One region of the Streptomyces sediminimaris genome, then DNA from elsewhere that is predicted to be linked to it. Evidence: predicted binding sites of a transcription regulator. Region 1 holds the regulator's gene; each other region holds the start of a gene.

The links. The regulator HrcA, encoded in region 1, represses chaperone genes, less so after heat shock. The targets are predictions, from matches to a motif close to TTNGCACTCNGNNNNNCNGAGTGCNAA.
Region 2: groL (chaperonin GroEL) is a predicted target of HrcA. The motif match lies at 1,802-1,828, and genes of this name have one in related genera.
Region 3: groES (co-chaperone GroES) is a predicted target of HrcA. The motif match lies at 3,932-3,958, and genes of this name have one in related genera.

What each region holds. Positions count from the first base shown of each region.
Region 1 covers NZ_JBJWOT010000001.1:2,897,680-2,904,001, forward strand. The annotation lists gene ACJ9NR_RS13520 (16S rRNA (uracil(1498)-N(3))-methyltransferase) at 1-163, opposite strand, end outside; gene ACJ9NR_RS13525 (nitronate monooxygenase) at 160-1,281, opposite strand; gene dnaJ (molecular chaperone DnaJ) at 1,472-2,608, opposite strand; gene hrcA (heat-inducible transcriptional repressor HrcA) at 2,609-3,625, opposite strand; gene ACJ9NR_RS13540 (MBL fold metallo-hydrolase) at 3,778-4,506, shown strand; gene ACJ9NR_RS13545 (DUF3097 domain-containing protein) at 4,541-5,413, shown strand; gene ACJ9NR_RS13550 (Uma2 family endonuclease) at 5,391-5,969, opposite strand; gene hemW (radical SAM family heme chaperone HemW) at 6,069-6,322, opposite strand, start outside.
Region 2 covers NZ_JBJWOT010000001.1:3,877,259-3,883,580, reverse strand. The annotation lists gene thrC (threonine synthase) at 1-613, shown strand, start outside; gene ACJ9NR_RS17870 (MoaD/ThiS family protein) at 733-1,008, shown strand; gene ACJ9NR_RS17865 (cold-shock protein) at 1,459-1,665, shown strand; gene groL (chaperonin GroEL) at 1,992-3,614, shown strand; gene ACJ9NR_RS17855 (NADH:flavin oxidoreductase) at 3,847-4,965, shown strand; gene ACJ9NR_RS17850 (hypothetical protein) at 5,001-5,570, opposite strand; gene ACJ9NR_RS17845 (DUF397 domain-containing protein) at 5,576-5,776, opposite strand; gene ACJ9NR_RS17840 (helix-turn-helix domain-containing protein) at 5,760-6,322, opposite strand, start outside.
Region 3 covers NZ_JBJWOT010000001.1:5,137,781-5,144,102, reverse strand. The annotation lists gene ACJ9NR_RS24105 (MOSC domain-containing protein) at 1-648, shown strand, start outside; gene ACJ9NR_RS24100 (SDR family NAD(P)-dependent oxidoreductase) at 725-1,498, shown strand; gene groL (chaperonin GroEL) at 1,732-3,357, opposite strand; gene groES (co-chaperone GroES) at 3,477-3,785, opposite strand; gene ACJ9NR_RS24085 (polysaccharide deacetylase family protein) at 4,051-4,758, opposite strand; gene ACJ9NR_RS24080 (polysaccharide deacetylase family protein) at 4,866-5,795, opposite strand; gene ACJ9NR_RS24075 (THUMP-like domain-containing protein) at 5,886-6,322, shown strand, end outside.

The sequences.
Region 1 (6,322 bases):
CGCCGGCCGCGCCGCGGCCCCGGCCGTCGGTCAGCACCACGTCCTCACCGGGCTGGAGCCGTCGTACGGACACCGCGTGCCGGCCCTCGGGACCGGCCAGTTCGAGGACCGTCCCGGCGGCCGCGTCCGCCAGCGAGTCGATCAGGAACACGGGCGCGGTCATCGCAGGTCCCCCTTGCCCGACAACGCTGTCCTGGCCACGTCGAGTTCGGCGGCGAGGACCTCCACCAGCTGTCCGGCCGGGAGTTCGCGCGCCATGCGGTGGCCCTGCCCCGCCCACAGCGCCATCCCCTGCGCGTCGCCGGAGGCGGCGGCCTTCTTGCGCAGCGGGGCGGTGAGGTGGTGGACCTCCGGGTAGGCGGCGGGGGCGTACGGGCCGTGCTCGCGCATGAAGCGGTTGACCAGGCCGCGGGCCGGCCGGCCGCTGAACGCGCGGGTCAGCTCCGTACGTACGAACAGGGGGTTGGTCAGCGCCTGCTTGTGGACGGCGTTGGCGCCGGACTCCGGGGTGACGAGGAACGCCGTGCCGAGCTGGGCCGCGCTCGCGCCCGCCGCCAGCACCGCGGCGATCTGCCCGCCGCGCATGATGCCGCCGGCGGCGACGATCGGGATGCTCACCGTCTCGCGGACCTGGGCGACCAGGGAGAGCAGGCCGATACCGGCGCCGTTGTGCTCCGGGACGTCCCGGTGCGTGCCCTGGTGGCCGCCGGCCTCCACGCCCTGCGCCACGACCGCGTCGGCGCCGGACCGCTCCACGGCGAGGGCCTCCTCCGGGGTCGTCGCGGCGGCCAGGGTGTAGCTGCCGGCGCGGTGCAGGGAGTCGATCACCTCGCGGCTCGGCACGCCGAAGTGGAAGGAGACCACCGGCACGGGGTTGTCGAGCAGCACGGCGAGCTTGGCGTCGAAGCCGTCGTCGCGGCCGCTGTCCGGGTCGCCGAGCTCGGTCTCGTACCAGGCGGCCTCGCCGGCCAGCTGGTGGGCGTAGATCTCGACCGCGCCCGCCGAGGGGAGCGCGGCGCCGGCCGCCGCGCCGGAGCCGGTGCCCGCGCCGGGGTGTTCGGGCTGCGGCACGAACAGGTTCACGCCGAAGGGGCGGGTGGTCAGCGCGCGGAGTTGCTTGATCTCCTGGTACATGCCGTCGGCCGTCTTGTACCCGGCGGCCAGGAACCCCAGCCCGCCGGCCTCGGACACGGCCTGGGCGAGATGGGGCACGGAGACGCCGCCCGCCATGGGGGCCTGCACGATCGGAAGCGGGAAGAGATCGGTCAGCGCGGAGGACATGACGGCATGTTGTCACGTCCTCCGAACAAGTCCGAATCCACCCGTCCCCTTCGCGGGGGCCGCCCCGGCGGCCACGGCTCAGCGCCCGTTGAACGCGTCCTTCAACCGGGAGAACAGACCCTGCTGCCCCGGCCGACTGTACCTGCCCGGGGGCCGACCCCCGGACCCCCAGCAGACGGCCCGACACGCGTCAGCGCCCGTTGAACGCATCCTTCAACCGGGAGAACAGACCCTGCTGCCCCGGCTGGAACTGTCCCTGGGGTCGTTCCTCGCCGCGCAGCTTGGCCAGTTCGCGCAGCAGGCGTTCCTGGTCGGGGTCGAGCTTGTTCGGGGTCTGGACCTCGACGTGCACGACGAGGTCGCCGCGGCCGCCGCCCCGCAGATGCGTCACGCCCCGGCCGTGCAGCGGGATCGACTGGCCGGACTGGGTGCCGGGCCGGATGTCGACCTCCTCCAGGCCGTCCAGGGTCTCCAGCGGGACCTTGGTGCCCAGGGCCGCCGCGGTCATCGGGATCGTCACCGTGCAGTGCAGGTCGTCGCCGCGCCGCTGGAACGTCGAGTGCGGCAGTTCGTGGATCTCGACGTAGAGGTCGCCGGCGGGGCCTCCGCCGGGGCCGACCTCGCCCTCGCCCGCGAGCTGGATGCGGGTGCCGTTGTCCACACCGGCCGGGATCTTGACGGTGAGCGTGCGGCGGGAGCGGACCCGGCCGTCGCCCGCGCACTCCGGGCAGGGGCTGGGCACCACGGTGCCGAAGCCCTGGCACTGCGGGCACGGCCGCGAGGTCATGACCTGGCCCAGGAAGGACCGGGTGACCTGCGAGACCTCACCGCGGCCCCGGCACATGTCACAGGTCTGCGCGGAGGTACCCGGCGCCGCGCCCTCACCGTTGCAGGTGGAGCAGACGATCGCCGTGTCGACCTGGATGTCCTTGGTCGTGCCGAAGGCCGCCTCGTCGAGTTCGACCTCCAGCCGGATCATGGCGTCCTGGCCGCGGCGGGTGCGCGAGCGCGGGCCGCGCTGCGAGGCCGTGCCGAAGAAGGCGTCCATGATGTCGGAGAAGTTGCCGAAGCCGCCGGCGCCGAAGCCGCCCGCGCCCTGGCCGCCCGCCTGCGAGAGCGGGTCGCCGCCGAGGTCGTAGACCTGCTTCTTCTGCGGGTCCGACAGCACCTCGTAGGCGGCGTTGATCTCCTTGAACCGCTCCTGGGTCTTCGGGTCCGGGTTGACGTCCGGGTGCAGCTCGCGCGCGAGCCGCCGGAAGGCCTTCTTGATCTCTTCCTGCGACGCGTCGCGGCGCACGCCGAGGACGGCGTAATAGTCGGTGGCCACTTACGACTCCGCCAGGATCTGTCCGACGTACCGTGCCACTGCGCGTACCGCTCCCATCGTTCCCGGGTAGTCCATGCGGGTCGGGCCGACCACGCCGAGCTTGGCGACTGCCTCGCCGCCCGAACCGTAGCCCACCGACACCACAGAAGTGGAGTTGAGTCCCTCATAGGCGTTCTCATGACCGATGCGTACGGTCATGCCCGAATCCCCGGCCTCCCCGAGCAGCTTGAGGAGCACGACCTGCTCCTCCAGCGCCTCGAGCACCGGCTGGATCGTGAGGGGGAAGTCATGTGTGAAGCGGGTCAGATTGGCGGTGCCGCCGATCATCAGCCGCTCCTCGTTCTCCTCGACGAGTGTCTCGAGGAGGGTGGAGAGCACCGTGGCGACCGTGCCCCGGTCCTCCACGTCGAAGGCGTCCGGCAGGTCTTCCACGAGCCGGGGCACGTCCGCGAAACGGCGTCCCGCGACCCGGCTGTTGAGCCGCGCCCGCAGATCCGCCAGCGAGGCCTCTCCGAACGGCGCCGGGCAGTCCACCATGCGCTGCTCGACCCGGCCGGTGTCGGTGATCAGCACGAGCATCACGCGCGCGGGGGCGAGCGAGAGCAGCTCCACGTGCCGCACCGTCGAGCGGGTCAGCGAGGGGTACTGCACGACGGCGACCTGCCGGGTGAGCTGCGCGAGCAGCCGTACCGTCCGTGCCACGACGTCGTCGAGGTCCACGGCGCCGTCGAGGAAGTTCTGGATCGCGCGCCGCTCGGGTCCGGACATCGGCTTGACGCCGGCGAGCTTGTCGACGAACAGCCGGTAGCCCTTGTCGGTCGGGATGCGCCCGGCGCTGGTGTGCGGCTGGGCGATGTAGCCCTCGTCCTCCAGGGCCGCCATGTCGTTGCGCACGGTGGCCGGGGAGACGCCGAGGCCGTGCCGCTCGGTCAGCGCCTTGGAGCCCACCGGCTCCTCGGTGCCGACGTAGTCCTGGACGATGGCGCGCAGCACCTGGAGCCGTCGTTCACTCAGCATTCGCGCACACCTCCAGAAAGTCGTCCCCGGGCGCTTTGCCTGGCACTCTGTCCATCCGAGTGCCAGAGTTCCCCGGCCCAGTGTACGGCGGTGGGGTACACCCCGGGCAAGGCAGTCCCCGCCGGGCCGGCCCGTACCGCTAGCGTCGCGGTATGACGGTGACTTGGGAAGAGCTCGGGTGGGAGCGGGTGGCGGACGGGACCGGGCGCCGCCGGCTTCCGCACTGGGACTGCACGGCGGGCCTGGTCGTGGGGGCGGGCACGGCGCTCGTGATCGACGCGGGTTCGAGCCTCGCGGAGGGCACCCGGCTGCGCACCGAGGCGCAGCGGCTCGCCGGTCACCGTGTGACCCATCTCGCCCTCACCCATCCGCACTTCGACCACGTCTTCGGGGCGGCGGCGTTCGCGGGCGCGGAGGTGTACGGCGCCGTGGGCGTGGACGCGCTGTTCGAGGCGCGGCACGCGCGCGAGGAGCTGCGGGCGGACGCGGTGGGCCACGGGCTGGACGAGCGGGCGGCCGAGGAGGCGGTGGACGCGCTGGCCGCGCCCCGGCACCACGTCTCCGGGGAGTGGACCCTCGACCTGGGCGGCGGCCGGCAGGTGCTGCTGGCGAACGTGGGCCCCGGCCACACGGCCCACGACCTGGCGGTGCTGGTGCCCGGCTCCCCCGAGGTGGTCTTCTGCGGCGACCTGGTCGAGGAGTCGGGGCGGCCGCAGGCGGGTTCCGACGCCGTGCCCTCGCACTGGCCGGCCGCGCTCGACCGGCTGCTCGACCTGGGCGGCGAGGACGCGCTGTACGTGCCCGGTCACGGAGCGGTGGTGGACGCGCGGTTCGTGCGGGCCCAGCGGGACGAGCTGGCGGCGCGTTTCGGCGTGTCGTGACCACCGGCCGGCCGGTTCTCCTATCGTCGTCCGAATGCGCCCACCCGTCTCCCGCCACCGCCCGGCCAACGGGGGCCCCTCGGGCCCGCGGCCTCGTTCGTACTCCGCCGACCTGACCCCGCCGTGGAAGAAGTCCGAGCCCGCGCCGGAGGTCCCGGCCGAGCCCGGTCTGGTGGTCGAGGAGCCCGGCACGGGTTTCTGCGGGGCGGTGATCCGCTGCGAGGCGGGCACGGTGACCCTGGAGGACCGCTTCGGCAAGCACCGGGTGTTCCCGCTGGAGCCGCGGGGGTTCCTGCTGGAGGGCAGGGTGGTGACGCTCGTGCGCCCGTCCGGCGCGGCTCCGGTGCGTCCGGCCCGTACGGCGTCCGGTTCGGTGGCCGTCCCCGGCGCACGCGCGCGGGTGGCGCGCGCCGGGCGGATCTACGTCGAGGGCCGGCACGACGCGGAACTGGTCGAGAAGGTCTGGGGCGACGACCTGCGCGTCGAGGGCGTGGTCGTGGAGTACCTGGGGGGCGTCGACGACCTGCCGTCGATCGTGGCCGGATTCGGCCCCGGGCCGGACGCGCGGCTGGGGGTGCTCGTGGACCATCTCGTGCCGGGCACCAAGGAGTGGCGCATCGCGGAGTCGGTCACGAGTGAGCACACGCTGGTGGTCGGCCACCCGTACATCGACATCTGGGAGGCGGTGAAACCGGCGTCCCTGGGCATCGACGCGTGGCCGCGCGTCCCGCACGGGCAGGACTGGAAGACGGGGGTGTGCCGGGCGCTGGGGTGGCCGCCGGAGAACACCGGGGCGGTCTGGCAGGCGATCCTGAAGCGGGTCGGCTCCTACAAGGACCTGGAGCCGGAGCTGCTCGGGCGGGTGGAGGAACTGATCGACTTCGTCACGGGTAGCGGTGGGGCCTAGCGTTGGGCAAGGTTCCGAACTCACTGGTGTCAAGCTCGATGCCCAGAACGTCGAGCGGCAGCGGTTCACCGAACTTCGCGAGGTGCTGCGTCCGGTAGTCGGCGTTCTCGCCCTTCCCCTCGGGCACCGTCAACAGGACGCATTGCGCCATGATCGGGTCCACGATGAGGTAGGCGGGCACCTTCCCGGCGGCGTAGATCGACCGCTTGATCTCATAGTCCCGCTGGACGCTGGTCCTGGAAACGACCTCGACAACAGCCGTGATCAACTGACTCGGCAGCAGTCGCCCTGAGCCGGGCAACATGTCGCGCGCGACGACCACGAGGTCCGGAACCGGCTCGCTCGCCTCGTCGACGACGTCGACTTCCTGAGTCTGGAGGGGATACCAGCGATCCAGTGGGATCTGCCTCTCCGTGAGCAGCACGATCAGGTTGTGCACCAGATCAGGGCTGGCCATCATCACGATTTCCCCCCGCAGGAGCTCCACCTTGAGCCCCTCGGGCGGCTCGAATCCCTCGAAGAACTCCGCGACTCCACGTTCGTCCACAGCGGTCATCTCCGTGGCCTCCACATTCGCCGCGTACTGTCAGCGGCAGACTACGAACCAGGTTAGGGACCGAACCGCAGTTCCGGGGCGATTCACCCGCCGGAGTGATCAGTCCACCAGGTCTCGCACCACCGCATCCGCCAGCAAACGCCCCCGCAACGTCAGCACCGCTCGCCCCTCCTCGTACGGCCTGCCCTCCAGCAGCCCCTCCCCCAGTGCCCGCCGGGACGCCGCGAGGCCGTCCTCCTTCAGCAGCGACAGCGGCACCCCCTCCCGCAGCCGCAGCTCCAGCAGGATCCGCTCCACCCGGCGGTCCTCCTCCGACAGCAGTTCGCGCCCCGCTCCCGGCGACCGCCCCTGCG
Region 2 (6,322 bases), 980 kb from region 1:
CCTGCGGCCGTACTACGCGGAGGGCTCCAAGACCCTGGCGTACGAGATCTGCGAGCAGCTCGGCTGGCGGCTGCCGGACCAGCTGGTCATCCCGATCGCCTCCGGTTCGCAGCTGACGAAGATCGACAAGGGTCTGCAGGAGCTGATCAGGCTCGGGCTCGTCGAGGACCGGCCGTACCGGATCTTCGGCGCCCAGGCCGAGGGCTGCTCGCCGGTGTCGACGGCGTACAAGGCGGGGCACGACGTGGTCCGCCCGCAGAAGCCGGACACCATCGCCAAGTCGCTGGCGATCGGCAACCCCGCCGACGGCCCGTACGTGCTGGACATCGCGCGGCGCACCGGCGGCGCGGTGGAGGACGTCAGCGACGGGCAGATCGTGGACGCGATCAAGCTGCTCGCCCGGACCGAGGGGATCTTCGCGGAGACCGCGGGCGGTGTGACCGTCGGCGTGACGAGGAAGCTCATCGAGAACGGGGTGCTGGACCCGGCGCTGACGACGGTCGTTCTCAACACCGGGGACGGGCTGAAGACGCTGGACGCGGTGGCCGGTACGGGCCTGACCGCGACCATTCGCCCGAACCTCGATTCCTTCCGTGAGGCCGGGCTCGCCTGAGCAGGTGGCCGTTCGTCCGCGGGCCGCGGTGGGCCGGTCGCGCCCGCGCGGCGGTGGCCGCACCCCCAGCACAGCCCCGCACCCCTGAAAAGCCTGTTCCCGACCCGGAGGTCATCAGCATGAGCGTCAACGTCCGTATCCCCACCATCCTGCGCACCTACACCGGCGGGCAGGCCGAGGTCGCCGCCGAGGGCGCGACCCTCGCCGAGGTCATCGCCGACCTGGAGAAGAACCACACGGGTATCGCCGCCCGGGTGCTCGACGACCAGGGCAGGCTGCGCCGGTTCGTCAACGTCTACGTCAACGACGACGACGTGCGTTTCGAGCAGGGCCTGGAGACGGCCACTCCGGACGGCGCCGGAGTCTCGATCATTCCGGCCGTCGCCGGAGGCTGAGGAACAGGTCGGACGCCCCGATCATTACCGTCGGTAAGGTCGGTTACGAAGAGTTCATCGAATTGCCCCCTCCGTGAGAGAAGCGGAGGGGGCAATTCTGCATGGTTGAGCACGGTACAGTTGGGGAAGCGGCCCCGTTCCGCATGCCGGACGCATATGAGTTCCCACTTCTCGGGCAGCGAGAAGTCGCCAAAGTGTGCAGGTCTTTTGTGTCTTATGCTCCTTTTATGGGGCCCGACTTGCCCTGGATTCGGGTGAATTCTCCGTACATTCCCGACCGGTCGTGCCCGGAATTCTCGTCCGATTGACCTGTTGCAGACGGCAGTTGGACAGATACATTCAGCCGCGGTCGACGCGTTCCGGCGCACGCCCCCAACCGTGGGGGGTGAGGTCTGACCCGGATCCGCGAAGTGCGGGTCCGTGCAAGGGCCAGTAATAGGGGAGTTAGGCATGGCTCAGGGCACCGTCAAGTGGTTCAACGCGGAGAAGGGGTACGGCTTCATCGCGGTCGACGGTGGTGCGGATGTTTTCGTCCACTACAGTGCGATTCAGATGGACGGCTACCGCACCCTGGAAGAGGGTCAGCGGGTCGATTTCGAGATCTCGCAGGGCCAGAAGGGGCCGCAGGCGGACATGGTCCGGCTGGCGGCCGGCTGAAGCACGCGCCGGGTCAACTGCAGCGACGTTCTTCCGTTCTTGATCGAAGGGTCCGCGCCCTGGGCGCGGGCCCTTCGGCGTGTCCGGGGCCGGGCGCGGACACGCCCGCCCGCCCCGGCTCGCTCCGTGGGCGCACCTTGCACTCTCATGGGTCGAGTGCTAATCATTGGCGTTAGCACTCTGAAGGTGAGAGTGACAAAGAAGGACCGGGTCGGTGAGGCCCGCAGGCCGGGTGGGGCAAGGAACCACGAGGCGTGCGTGCCGTCCGTCGCGGGCGCGGGCGCGGTCCGAAGGAATCACCCCCAGTCCTGGAGGGACCACTTCACATGGCCAAGATCATCGCGTTCGACGAGGAGGCGCGGCGCGGCCTCGAGCGCGGCATGAACCAGCTCGCGGACGCCGTGAAGGTGACGCTCGGCCCCAAGGGCCGCAACGTCGTCCTCGAGAAGAAGTGGGGCGCCCCCACGATCACCAACGACGGTGTCTCCATCGCCAAGGAGATCGAGCTCGAGGACCCGTACGAGAAGATCGGCGCCGAGCTGGTCAAGGAAGTCGCCAAGAAGACGGACGACGTCGCCGGTGACGGTACGACCACCGCGACCGTTCTCGCCCAGGCCCTGGTCAAGGAGGGCCTGCGCAACGTCGCCGCCGGCGCCAACCCGATGGCCCTCAAGCGCGGTATCGAGAAGGCCGTCGAGGCCGTCTCCGGTGCCCTGCTCGAGCAGGCCAAGGACGTCGAGACCAAGGAGCAGATCGCTTCCACGGCCTCCATCTCCGCCGCCGACACCCAGATCGGCGAGCTCATCGCCGAGGCCATGGACAAGGTCGGCAAGGAAGGCGTCATCACCGTCGAGGAGTCCCAGACCTTCGGTCTGGAGCTGGAGCTCACCGAGGGTATGCGCTTCGACAAGGGCTACATCTCGGCGTACTTCGCCACCGACATGGAGCGGATGGAGGCGTCGCTCGACGACCCCTACATCCTGATCGCCAACTCCAAGATCTCCGCGGTCAAGGACCTGCTCCCGCTGCTGGAGAAGGTCATGCAGTCGGGCAAGCCGCTGCTGATCATCGCCGAGGACGTCGAGGGCGAGGCCCTGTCGACCCTGGTCGTCAACAAGATCCGCGGCACCTTCAAGTCCGTCGCCGTCAAGGCCCCGGGCTTCGGTGACCGCCGCAAGGCGATGCTGAACGACATCGCCATCCTCACCGGCGGCGAGGTGATCTCCGAGGAGGTCGGCCTCAAGCTGGAGAACACGACCCTCGACCTGCTGGGCCGCGCCCGCAAGGTGGTCATCACCAAGGACGAGACCACCATCGTCGACGGCGCCGGCTCCACGGAGCAGGTGCAGGGCCGCGTGAACCAGATCCGCGCCGAGATCGAGAACAGCGACTCGGACTACGACCGCGAGAAGCTGCAGGAGCGCCTGGCGAAGCTCGCCGGCGGTGTCGCGGTCATCAAGGCCGGCGCCGCCACCGAGGTGGAGCTCAAGGAGCGCAAGCACCGCATCGAGGACGCCGTCCGCAACGCCAAGGCCGCCGTCGAGGAGGGCATCGTCGCCGGTGGTGGCGTCGCGCTCATCCAGGCGTCCACCGTCTTCGAGAAGCTGGACCTGGAGGGTGACGAGGCGACCGGCGCCCAGGCCGTGAAGCTCGCGCTCGAGGCCCCGCTGAAGCAGATCGCCGTCAACGCCGGCCTCGAGGGCGGCGTCGTGGTGGAGAAGGTGCGCAACCTGACCCCGGGCCACGGCCTGAACGCCGCGACCGGCGAGTACGTCGACCTGGTCAAGGAAGGCATCATCGACCCGGCGAAGGTGACCCGTTCCGCGCTGCAGAACGCCGCCTCCATCGCCGCGCTGTTCCTCACCACCGAGGCCGTCATCGCCGACAAGCCGGAGAAGGCCGCCGCGCCCGCCGGCGGCGGCATGCCGGGCGGTGACATGGACTTCTGATCGGCCCCGGGGCTCCGGCTCCGGCTGATCAACGTCCTGACGCGAGGGCGGCACTTCCTGCTCCGGCAGGGGGTGCCGCCCTTTCGTGTGTCCGGCGTCACACGGGTGCTTGAGGCCGTCCGGGAATGGGAAGCGGCGCGCAGGTGATTGCTTAAGGTGGTGCAACAATGCGTGCGCACATACCGACCGGTTAATACCGACCGGTTAACTCAGCCCTCGAGGAGTACCCCACGTGACCGCCCCCGCCGCCTCCCGCGCCGCCGAGATCCTCTCCCGGCCCACCACGATCAACGGCCTCACCGTCCCCAACCGCATCGTCATGGCCCCGATGACGCGCATGTTCTCCCCGGGCGGCATCCCCGGCGAGGACGTCGTGTCGTACTACGCCCGCCGGGCCGCCGCGGGCGTCGGGCTGATCGTCACCGAGGGCACCTACGTCGGCCACGAGTCGGCCGGCCAGAGCGACCGCGTCCCCCGGTTCCACGGCGAGGAGCAGCTCGCGGGATGGCAGAGGGTCGCGGAGGCCGTGCACGCGGCGGGCGGCAGGATCGTCCCGCAGCTGTGGCACATCGGCACGGTCCGCAACCAGGGCGACGCCCCCTACCCGGACGCCCCCTCGCACGGCCCCTCCGGTCTGCGCGTCACCGGCGTCGAGGACGCCACGCCCATGACACAGGCCGACATCGACGCCGTCATCGGCGCCTTCGCCGAGGCCGCGGCAGCCGCCGAGCGGATCGGCTTCGACGGCGTGGAGCTGCACGGCGCCCACGGCTACCTCCTCGACCAGTTCCTGTGGGCGGGCACCAACCGCCGCACCGACGCCTACGGCGGCGACCCCGTGGCCCGTACGAAGTTCGCGGCGGAGATCGTCGCGGCGGTGCGCGAGAGCGTCTCGCCCGGGTTCCCGGTCCTCTTCCGCTACTCGCAGTGGAAGCAGGAGGCCTACGACGCCCGCCTCGCCGAGACCCCGCAGGAGCTGGAGGCCATCCTCGCGCCGCTGGCCGCCGCGGGCGTCGACGCCTTCCACGCCTCCACGCGCCGCTACTGGCTGCCCGAGTTCGACGGCGCCGACCTCAACCTGGCCGGGTGGACCAAGAAGCTGACCGGCAAGACCGCCATCACGGTCGGCTCCGTCGGCCTCGACGGCGACTTCATCCGCGCGTTCGCCGGCGAGGGGTCGGGGGTCCGCGGCATCGACGACCTGCTGGACCGGCTGGAGCGCGAGGAGTACGACCTCGTCGCCGTCGGGCGCGCGCTGCTGCAGGACCCGGAGTGGGCCGCGAAGGTCCTCGACGGCCGGGTCTCGGAGCTGAAGCCGTACGACGCGGCGTCGCTCAAGTCCCTGAGCTGACGGCCGGACGCCGCCGCGGAGGCGGCGCAGGGGCCCTACAGGTTGCCCAGCGGCTCGATGTCGACCCTCACCGGCGTGCCCCACACGCGCAGCACCTCGTAGTCGGTGAACTCGTGCACGAGCCGGTACGCCATCGCGGGGCGCGGGCCGCGGCGACGGGCGGCGAGGTACAGCTCCGCCTCGCGCCGGTCCCGCCGCGGCGTGCCGCACAGCTGCCACGTCTGCCCGTTCCACAGCTCCGGCAGCCAGCGCTGCTGGGGCTGCGGGCGGTCGGCGCTGACGCCGTAGCGGGAAGGCGCCTTCTCGCCGGGCTGCGCGGGCAGGGGGCCGCCGTTGTACTCGGCCCGGCGGGCCGTCCGGCGCCGGGTCTCGCAGAGCAGGCAGAGGTCGTGCGCGTTCTCGTCCACCGGCCCGCCCGGATGCTCGGGGCAGCGGGTCGCGGGCGCGGCACCGGTGACGCTGTCGTCCAGCAGCTCCAGGGCGCGGCGGAGGTCCGCCTTGACCTCGTGCAGCCTGCCGTCCGGCGTGTCGGCGGTGAGGGCCTCGCCGTGCTCGCCGAGGAGGCGGAGGGCACGGCCCAGGGCGGTCAGCTGGGCGTGGTTCATGGATATCAGTGTGCGGGGTGTTTGAGGTTCTGGACGAACGCGGTCCAGCTCCGCGGCCGGAAGGTGAGCACCGGGCCTCGGGGGTTCTTGGAGTCCCGGACCAGGGTCGGGCGGGTGTCGGCCATCTCGAGGCACTCGTTTCCACCGCCCCCGCTGTACGTCGACTTGCGCCAGGTCGCTGTGCTCGGGTCAGGTGAGTTCCTCATGGGCGTAATCCTGCGCCACGGCCTCGATCAGGGCCAGGGACTTCTCCGGCGCGAGCGCGGCGGCGGTGAGGAGTTCGAACGTGAACCTCAGCCGGGCGACGGTGCGCGGGTCGTCCTCCAGCCGTCCGGTGCCGGGCCCCTCGAAGTAGACCAGCGCGGGCGCCTCCTCGAAATCCATCAGTCGCAGCGAGCCCGCCATCGCGTTGTGCGCCCCCGCGCTGAAGGGCAGCACCTGCACGATGACACGGCCCCGGCGGGCCACGGCCACGACGTGGCGCAGCGCTTCCGCCATCACCGCCGGGCCACCGGTCCTCCGGCGCAACGCCGCCTCGTCGAGCACGGCCCACAACAACGGCCTTGTTGGATCGTCGAGCAGACGGGTCCGCACGATCCTGCCGTCCACCCACTCGTCGATGGTCTCCTCCGGCGCGGTGGGGTCGTAGGCCCGGTTCACGGCCCGTGCGTACGCGGGCGTCTGGAGCAGCCCGGGGATCAGCAGCGGTGCGTACTGGCGGATCGCCGTCGCCATGACCTCCGCTTCCGCCG
Region 3 (6,322 bases), 2.2 Mb from region 1:
GTCGGCCGCGCCCGTCCCGTGCCGTACACGAGCCAGCCGCAGGGTCTGACCGGTATCGGCAAGCAGCCGGTGGACGGGCCGGTGCGGGTGGCGGCGCCGGGCCCGAAGGGGGTCGGGGGGAGCGGGCTGGGCGGGGACGCGGTCTGCGACACCCGCCACCACGGCGGCGACGAACAGGCGGTGTACGCCTACGCGCGCGAGGACCTCGACGACTGGGAGCGCGAACTGGGCCGGACCCTGCCCGACGGCTGCTTCGGCGAGAATCTCACGACCGACGGTCTGGACGTGTCCCGGGCGCTGATCGGCGAGCGCTGGCGGATCGGCTCGCGGGTCGTCCTGGAGGTGACCTCGGGGCGGATACCGTGCCGTACGTTCCAGGGCCATATGGGCGAGCGGGGCTGGGTGCGCAGGTTCACCCGGAAGGGCGTCACGGGCGCCTATCTGAGAGTCGTCGAAGCGGGTGAGGTCCGGGCCGGGGATCCGGTCGAGATCGTGCACCGGCCGGAGCACGGGGTGACGGCCGCGATGCAGTTCCGCGCGGTCACCACGGAGCGTGAACTGCTGCCGCGCCTGCTCGCGGCCGGGCCCGCGCTGCACTCGGAGGCGCTGGCGCTCGCCCGCGAGTACGTGGCGCTGAACGGCGGCTGACACGGCGTCACCGAAGCGGTGCCGCACGCCGCCGCGCACGGCGGGGAGCGCCGGCCCCGGTCACTACCCTTGGCCCATGACAACGGCTCTGATTACGGGATCGACCGCGGGCATCGGCGCCGCGTTCGCGCGTCGGCTGGCGGCCGACGGGCACAACCTCGTCCTCGTGGCGCGCGACACCAAGCGGCTGCGGGAGCAGGCGACCGAACTGCACGACCGGCACGGCATCGAGGCGGAGGTCCTCACGGCCGACCTCGCCACGGACGACGGCATCGAGGCCGCGGCCACGCGCGTGTCCGACCGCAGAAACCCCGTCGACCTGCTGGTCAACAACGCCGGTTTCGGCAACAAGGGCCGCTTCCTCGAGGTCTCGATGGCCGACGAGCTGACCATGCTCAAGGTGCACTGCGAGGCGGTGCTGCGGCTCACGGCGGCGGCGACCGGGGCGATGCGCGAGCGCGGCCGGGGCGGAGTCGTCAACGTGGCGTCGGTGGCCGCCTTCGTACCGCGCGGCACCTACGGCGCCTCCAAGGCGTGGGTCGTGCAGTTCACCCAGGGAGCCGCGAAGGACCTGGCGGGCAGCGGCGTGCGGTTGATGGCGCTGTGCCCGGGGTTCGTGCGGACGGAGTTCCACCAGCGGGCGGGCATGGGCACGGACAACATCCCCGGCTGGATGTGGCTGGACGCGGACAAACTGGTCGCGTCGGCGCTGCAGGACCTCGCCCGGGGCAAGTCGCTGTCGATCCCCGATCCCCGCTACAAGGCGCTGATGGGGCTCGTGAAGGTGACGCCGCGGGGGCTGCTGGGCGGGATCACCTCGCGGACGGGGCGGAAGTACGGGCCGCAGTAGGGCCGGTCACCGAGTGCGGCGACCGCCCGTCAGCCGTCGGGCCGCGCGGCGGGCTGAGGACGTCCGGTCGGTCCTGACGTCCCGCCTCTTCCCGCTTCGGCCGGGCGTGCCCGTCCGGGCCGCTCCCCGCCCGGCCCGCATGGATGTCCGGCTTCATCGAGCCGGGGTTCCCCGCCCATGGAGAAGGCCCCCGCTCCTCCGACGGGAGCGGGGGCCTTCTGCGAGCGCGTGCCTCAGTGGGCGTGCCCGTGGCCGCCTGCGGCGGCGGCCGGCTCTTCCTCTTCCTTCTTCTCGACGACCAGGGTCTCGGTCGTCAGCAGGAGGGAGGCGATGGAGGCGGCGTTCTCCAGGGCGGAGCGGGTGACCTTGACCGGGTCGATGACGCCGGCCTTGACCAGGTCGCCGTACTCACCGGTGGCGGCGTTGAAGCCCTGGCCCTTCTCGAGCTCGGCGACCTTGGAGGTGATGACGTAGCCCTCCAGGCCGGCGTTCTCGGCGATCCAGCGCAGCGGCTCGACCGCGGCGCGGCGGACGACCGCGACACCCGTGGCCTCGTCGCCGGTCTTGCCGAGGCTGTCCCCGAGCACCTTCACGGCGTGGACGAGAGCCGAGCCACCACCGGAGACGATGCCCTCCTCGACCGCGGCGCGGGTCGCGGAGATGGCGTCCTCCAGGCGGTGCTTCTTCTCCTTCAGCTCCACCTCGGTGGCGGCGCCGACCTTGATCACGCACACGCCGCCGGCCAGCTTCGCGAGGCGCTCCTGGAGCTTCTCGCGGTCCCAGTCGGAGTCGGTGTTCTCGATCTCGGCCTTGATCTGGGCGACGCGGCCCTGGACGTCGGCGGAGTCACCGGCGCCGTCCACGATGGTCGTGTCGTCCTTGGTGACCGTGATGCGGCGGGCGGAGCCCAGCACCTCCAGGCCGACCTGGTCGAGCTTGAGGCCGACCTCCTCGGAGATGACCGTGGCACCGGTGAGGGTGGCCATGTCCTGCAGCATCGCCTTGCGGCGGTCGCCGAAGCCGGGGGCCTTCACCGCGACGGCGTTGAAGGTGCCGCGGATCTTGTTGACGACCAGCGTCGACAGGGCCTCGCCCTCGACGTCCTCGGCGATGATCAGCAGCGGCTTGGAGGAACCGGCCTGGATGACCTTCTCCAGCAGCGGCAGCAGGTCGGCGATGGAGGAGATCTTGCCCTGGTTGATGAGGACGTAGGCGTCCTCCAGGACAGCTTCCATGCGCTCCTGGTCCGTCACGAAGTACGGCGACAGGTAGCCCTTGTCGAAGGCCATGCCCTCGGTGAAGTCCAGCTCCAGACCGAAGGTGTTGGACTCCTCGACGGTGATGACGCCGTCCTTGCCGACCTTGTCCATCGCCTCGGCGATGAGCTCGCCGACCTGCTCGTCCTGGGCGGACAGCGCGGCCACGGCGGCGATGTCGGACTTCTCGTCGATCGGACGGGCGCCGGCGAGGAGCTCCTCGGAGACGGCGGCCACGGCCGCGTCGATGCCCTTCTTCAGCAGCGCCGGGGAGGCGCCCGCGGCGACGTTCTTCAGGCCCTCGCGCACCAGCGCCTGGGCGAGCACGGTGGCGGTGGTGGTGCCGTCACCCGCGATGTCGTTGGTCTTGGTCGCCACCTCCTTCACCAGCTGCGCGCCGAGGTTCTCGTACGGGTCCTCGACCTCGACCTCACGGGCGATGGTGACGCCGTCGTTGGTGATGGTGGGGGCGCCGAACTTCTTGTCGATGACGACGTTGCGGCCCTTGGGGCCGATCGTCACCTTGACCGTGTCGGCCAGCTTGTTGACGCCGCGCTCGAGGGCGCGACGGGCGTCCTCGTCGAACTTCAGGATCTTCGCCATGACAGCGGGAGCCCTCTCGGATTTCAGGGGTGGAAAAAAGCAGCTGCGCCCCGGGCGCCCGGCTTGTTAATGGTCGCGGGGGCCAGGGGCGCAGCTCGAAGCAATGTGTGCGAGACGAATTACTTCTCGACGATCGCGAGCACGTCGCGAGCCGAGAGGACGAGGTACTCCTCGCCGTTGTACTTCACCTCGGTGCCGCCGTACTTGCTGTACAGCACGATGTCACCGGTCTTGACGTCGAGCGGCAGGCGCTCGCCGTTCTCGAAACGGCCCGGGCCCACGGCCAGGACGACGCCCTCCTGGGGCTTCTCCTTGGCGGTGTCCGGAATGACCAGGCCAGAGGCCGTGGTCTGCTCGGCGTCCAGCGGCTGGACCACGATGCGGTCCTCGAGCGGCTTGATGGCAACCTTGGAGCTGGCGGTCGTCACGATCCGACCTCCCCCTTCGGAGATCTCACGGGGTTAACTGTCTGAGGTGGCGACCAGGTCGATCCGTCGTCGCGGGTGCCGGACCTGCCCGTCGCGTGGTTGGCACTCTCCCGGGGGGAGTGCCAGACCCGAGACTATGACCGCGATTAGCACTCGGTCAAGCGGAGTGCCAGTTCCGGCGGCGCGTCGGCGGGAATCACCGGCCCGACGTGCCCCGTCCGCGGGCGCCGGGCGGGCCGGGAGCGCGTACCCGGCGCCCCGGACTTCAGACGTAGTCCTCCAGGCGCCCCACGGTCAGGCCCCGCTTCTGCAGCCGGCGCAGCAGGCGCAGGGTGCGCCCGCGCAGGCTCAGGCCCGTGCCCTCGTCCGGATCCACCGCGACGATGTCGCCGGGGCCGAGGTGGTGGGCGCCGCCGGCGTACGTCAGGCCGCCGGCGCCGGTCATGGCGACGCGCCAGAGCACGAGGGCCGAGACGCCGCAGTCGGCGGCCGCCCGCCGGGTGGTGGCGTCGTAGGTGCCGTAGGGCGGGCGGAAGAGGCGGGGGCGGACGCCGAAGCGGGAGCGGAGCTTGTCCTGCTGGCCGCAGATCTCGGCGCGCTGGCCGGCGTAGGGCAGTCCGCGCAGGGCGGGGTGGTCGAGGGTGTGGTTCTCGATGCCCGCGCCGACCGCCCGCAGCCGGGCGAAGTGGCCGTAGCCCGGTCCGACGACGCTGTCGGTGAGGAACACGCTGACGGGCAGGCGCAGTTCGCGGACCATGTCGACGAAGCGCGGGTCCCGCTCCGCGCCGTCGTCGTAGGTCAGGAAGACGACCTTGTCGCGGGTCCGCACGCGGCGCACCACCGGGGGCGGCTCCCGGCCCGCCGCGGGGGCCGGTGAGGGGCGGGAGGGCTTCGGCGCCGGCGCGAGCGGGGCGGGCAGGCCCCAGCGGCGGTAGGCCCGCTCGGCCGGGCCGGCCGGCGGGTGCGGCCGCACCCGCTGGGCCGCCTTCTCGCTCAGCCGCTCCAGGGGGTCGACGGACTGGGCGCAGCCGGTGAGCAGCGCGAGTGCCAGCGCGCCGGCCCCCAGGGCCGCCCCCGGCCTCACAGGTAGTCCTGCAGACGGGCGACCGCGTAGCCCTTGGCCGTCACCTTGTCCAGGAAGCGGCGCATGTCGTCGACCATCGTGCCGTGCCACTCGTCGCGGCCGCGGAAGTGGGTGAGGACGATGTCGCCGGGGTGCAGGTCCTGGTCGTCCTCGCGGTACTCCCAGTGGTCGACGTAGACCTCCTCGTCCCAGATGGGCGCGTACTTGATGCCGCAGGACTTGGCGGCGCGCAGGGTGTCCTGGTTGTAGTTGCCGAAGGGTGGGCGGAAGAGGACGGGGCGCTTGCCGTAGTGCTTCTCCAGCACGTCCTGCATGCCGCAGATCTCGCGCCTCTGCTGCCGGTAGGAGAGGGCGGGCAGGTAGGGGTGGTGCAGGGTGTGGTTGTTCAGGACGGCGCCCCGGTCCTGCAGCTTCTTGAAGTAGCCGTAGTCGTCCTTGATCAGGAAGTTGCTGAGGAAGGCGTTGTACGGGATCTTCAGCTCGCTCATCATCCGCAGGAACGCCGGGTCCTTCTCGGCGCCGTCGTCGATGGTCAGGAAGACGACCTTCTGCTTGGTGGGGACGGTGGTGAAGACCGGCGGCAGGCCCAGTTCCTCCTGCCCGCGCACCTCGAAGCCCTTGCGGGCGGTGATCCTCGGCTTCTTCGCGGGCGGCGGCGGGGCCGCGAGCGGGACCCTGGCCAGACCCCAGCGTTTCGCCGCGGCGACGCGGGCGGCGTGCGCCGCGCGCAGCTTCGCGGCGTAGGAGCCGAGGGCGCGGGCGGGGGGCGCCTGAAGCGCCTGCGGGCCGCCGGCCGGACGTGCCTCGCGGCCGCCGGGCGAGCCGCAGCCCGAGGCGACGGCCGCGACGGCCAGGGCGGCGAGGGCGCCACGGACCCGGACACTCCGGTGAGCCCGATTCTTTTCATTTTGTCCTACTTCTCGCATGGCGCCGGATCCTCGCAGGCGCGGGCGGTGAAACGGGCCCGACACCGCTTCCGGAGGCACACCGTCCACCGACTGGCCCACAATGACCCGGTGAACGACCTCGCCCCCCTCCTCACCCCCGAAGGCCGCGCCCTCCTCGAGGAGGTGCGCGGTACGGCGCCCGCCGACGAACTCGCCGTCGCCACCCGGCTGCGCCGCGCGCACCCCGCGCAGCTGGTGGCGGCGGCGATCGGCCAGGCGCGGCTGCGGCAGCGGGCGGCGGCCAAGTTCGGCGCCGCGGACGCGGAGCGGATGTTCTTCACGCCCAACGGCGTGGAGCAGTCGACACGGGCGAGCGTCGCCGCCCACCGCGCGCAGCGGCTGCGGGAGCTGGGGGTGACGTCCGTCGCCGACCTGTGCTGCGGGATCGGCGGGGACGCCGTCGCCTTCGCCCGGGCGGGCATCCGCGTGCTCGCCGTGGACCGGGACCCGGCGGCGGCGGCCGCGGCCCGGGCGAACGCGGGGGCGCTGGGGCTGGGCGAGCTGAT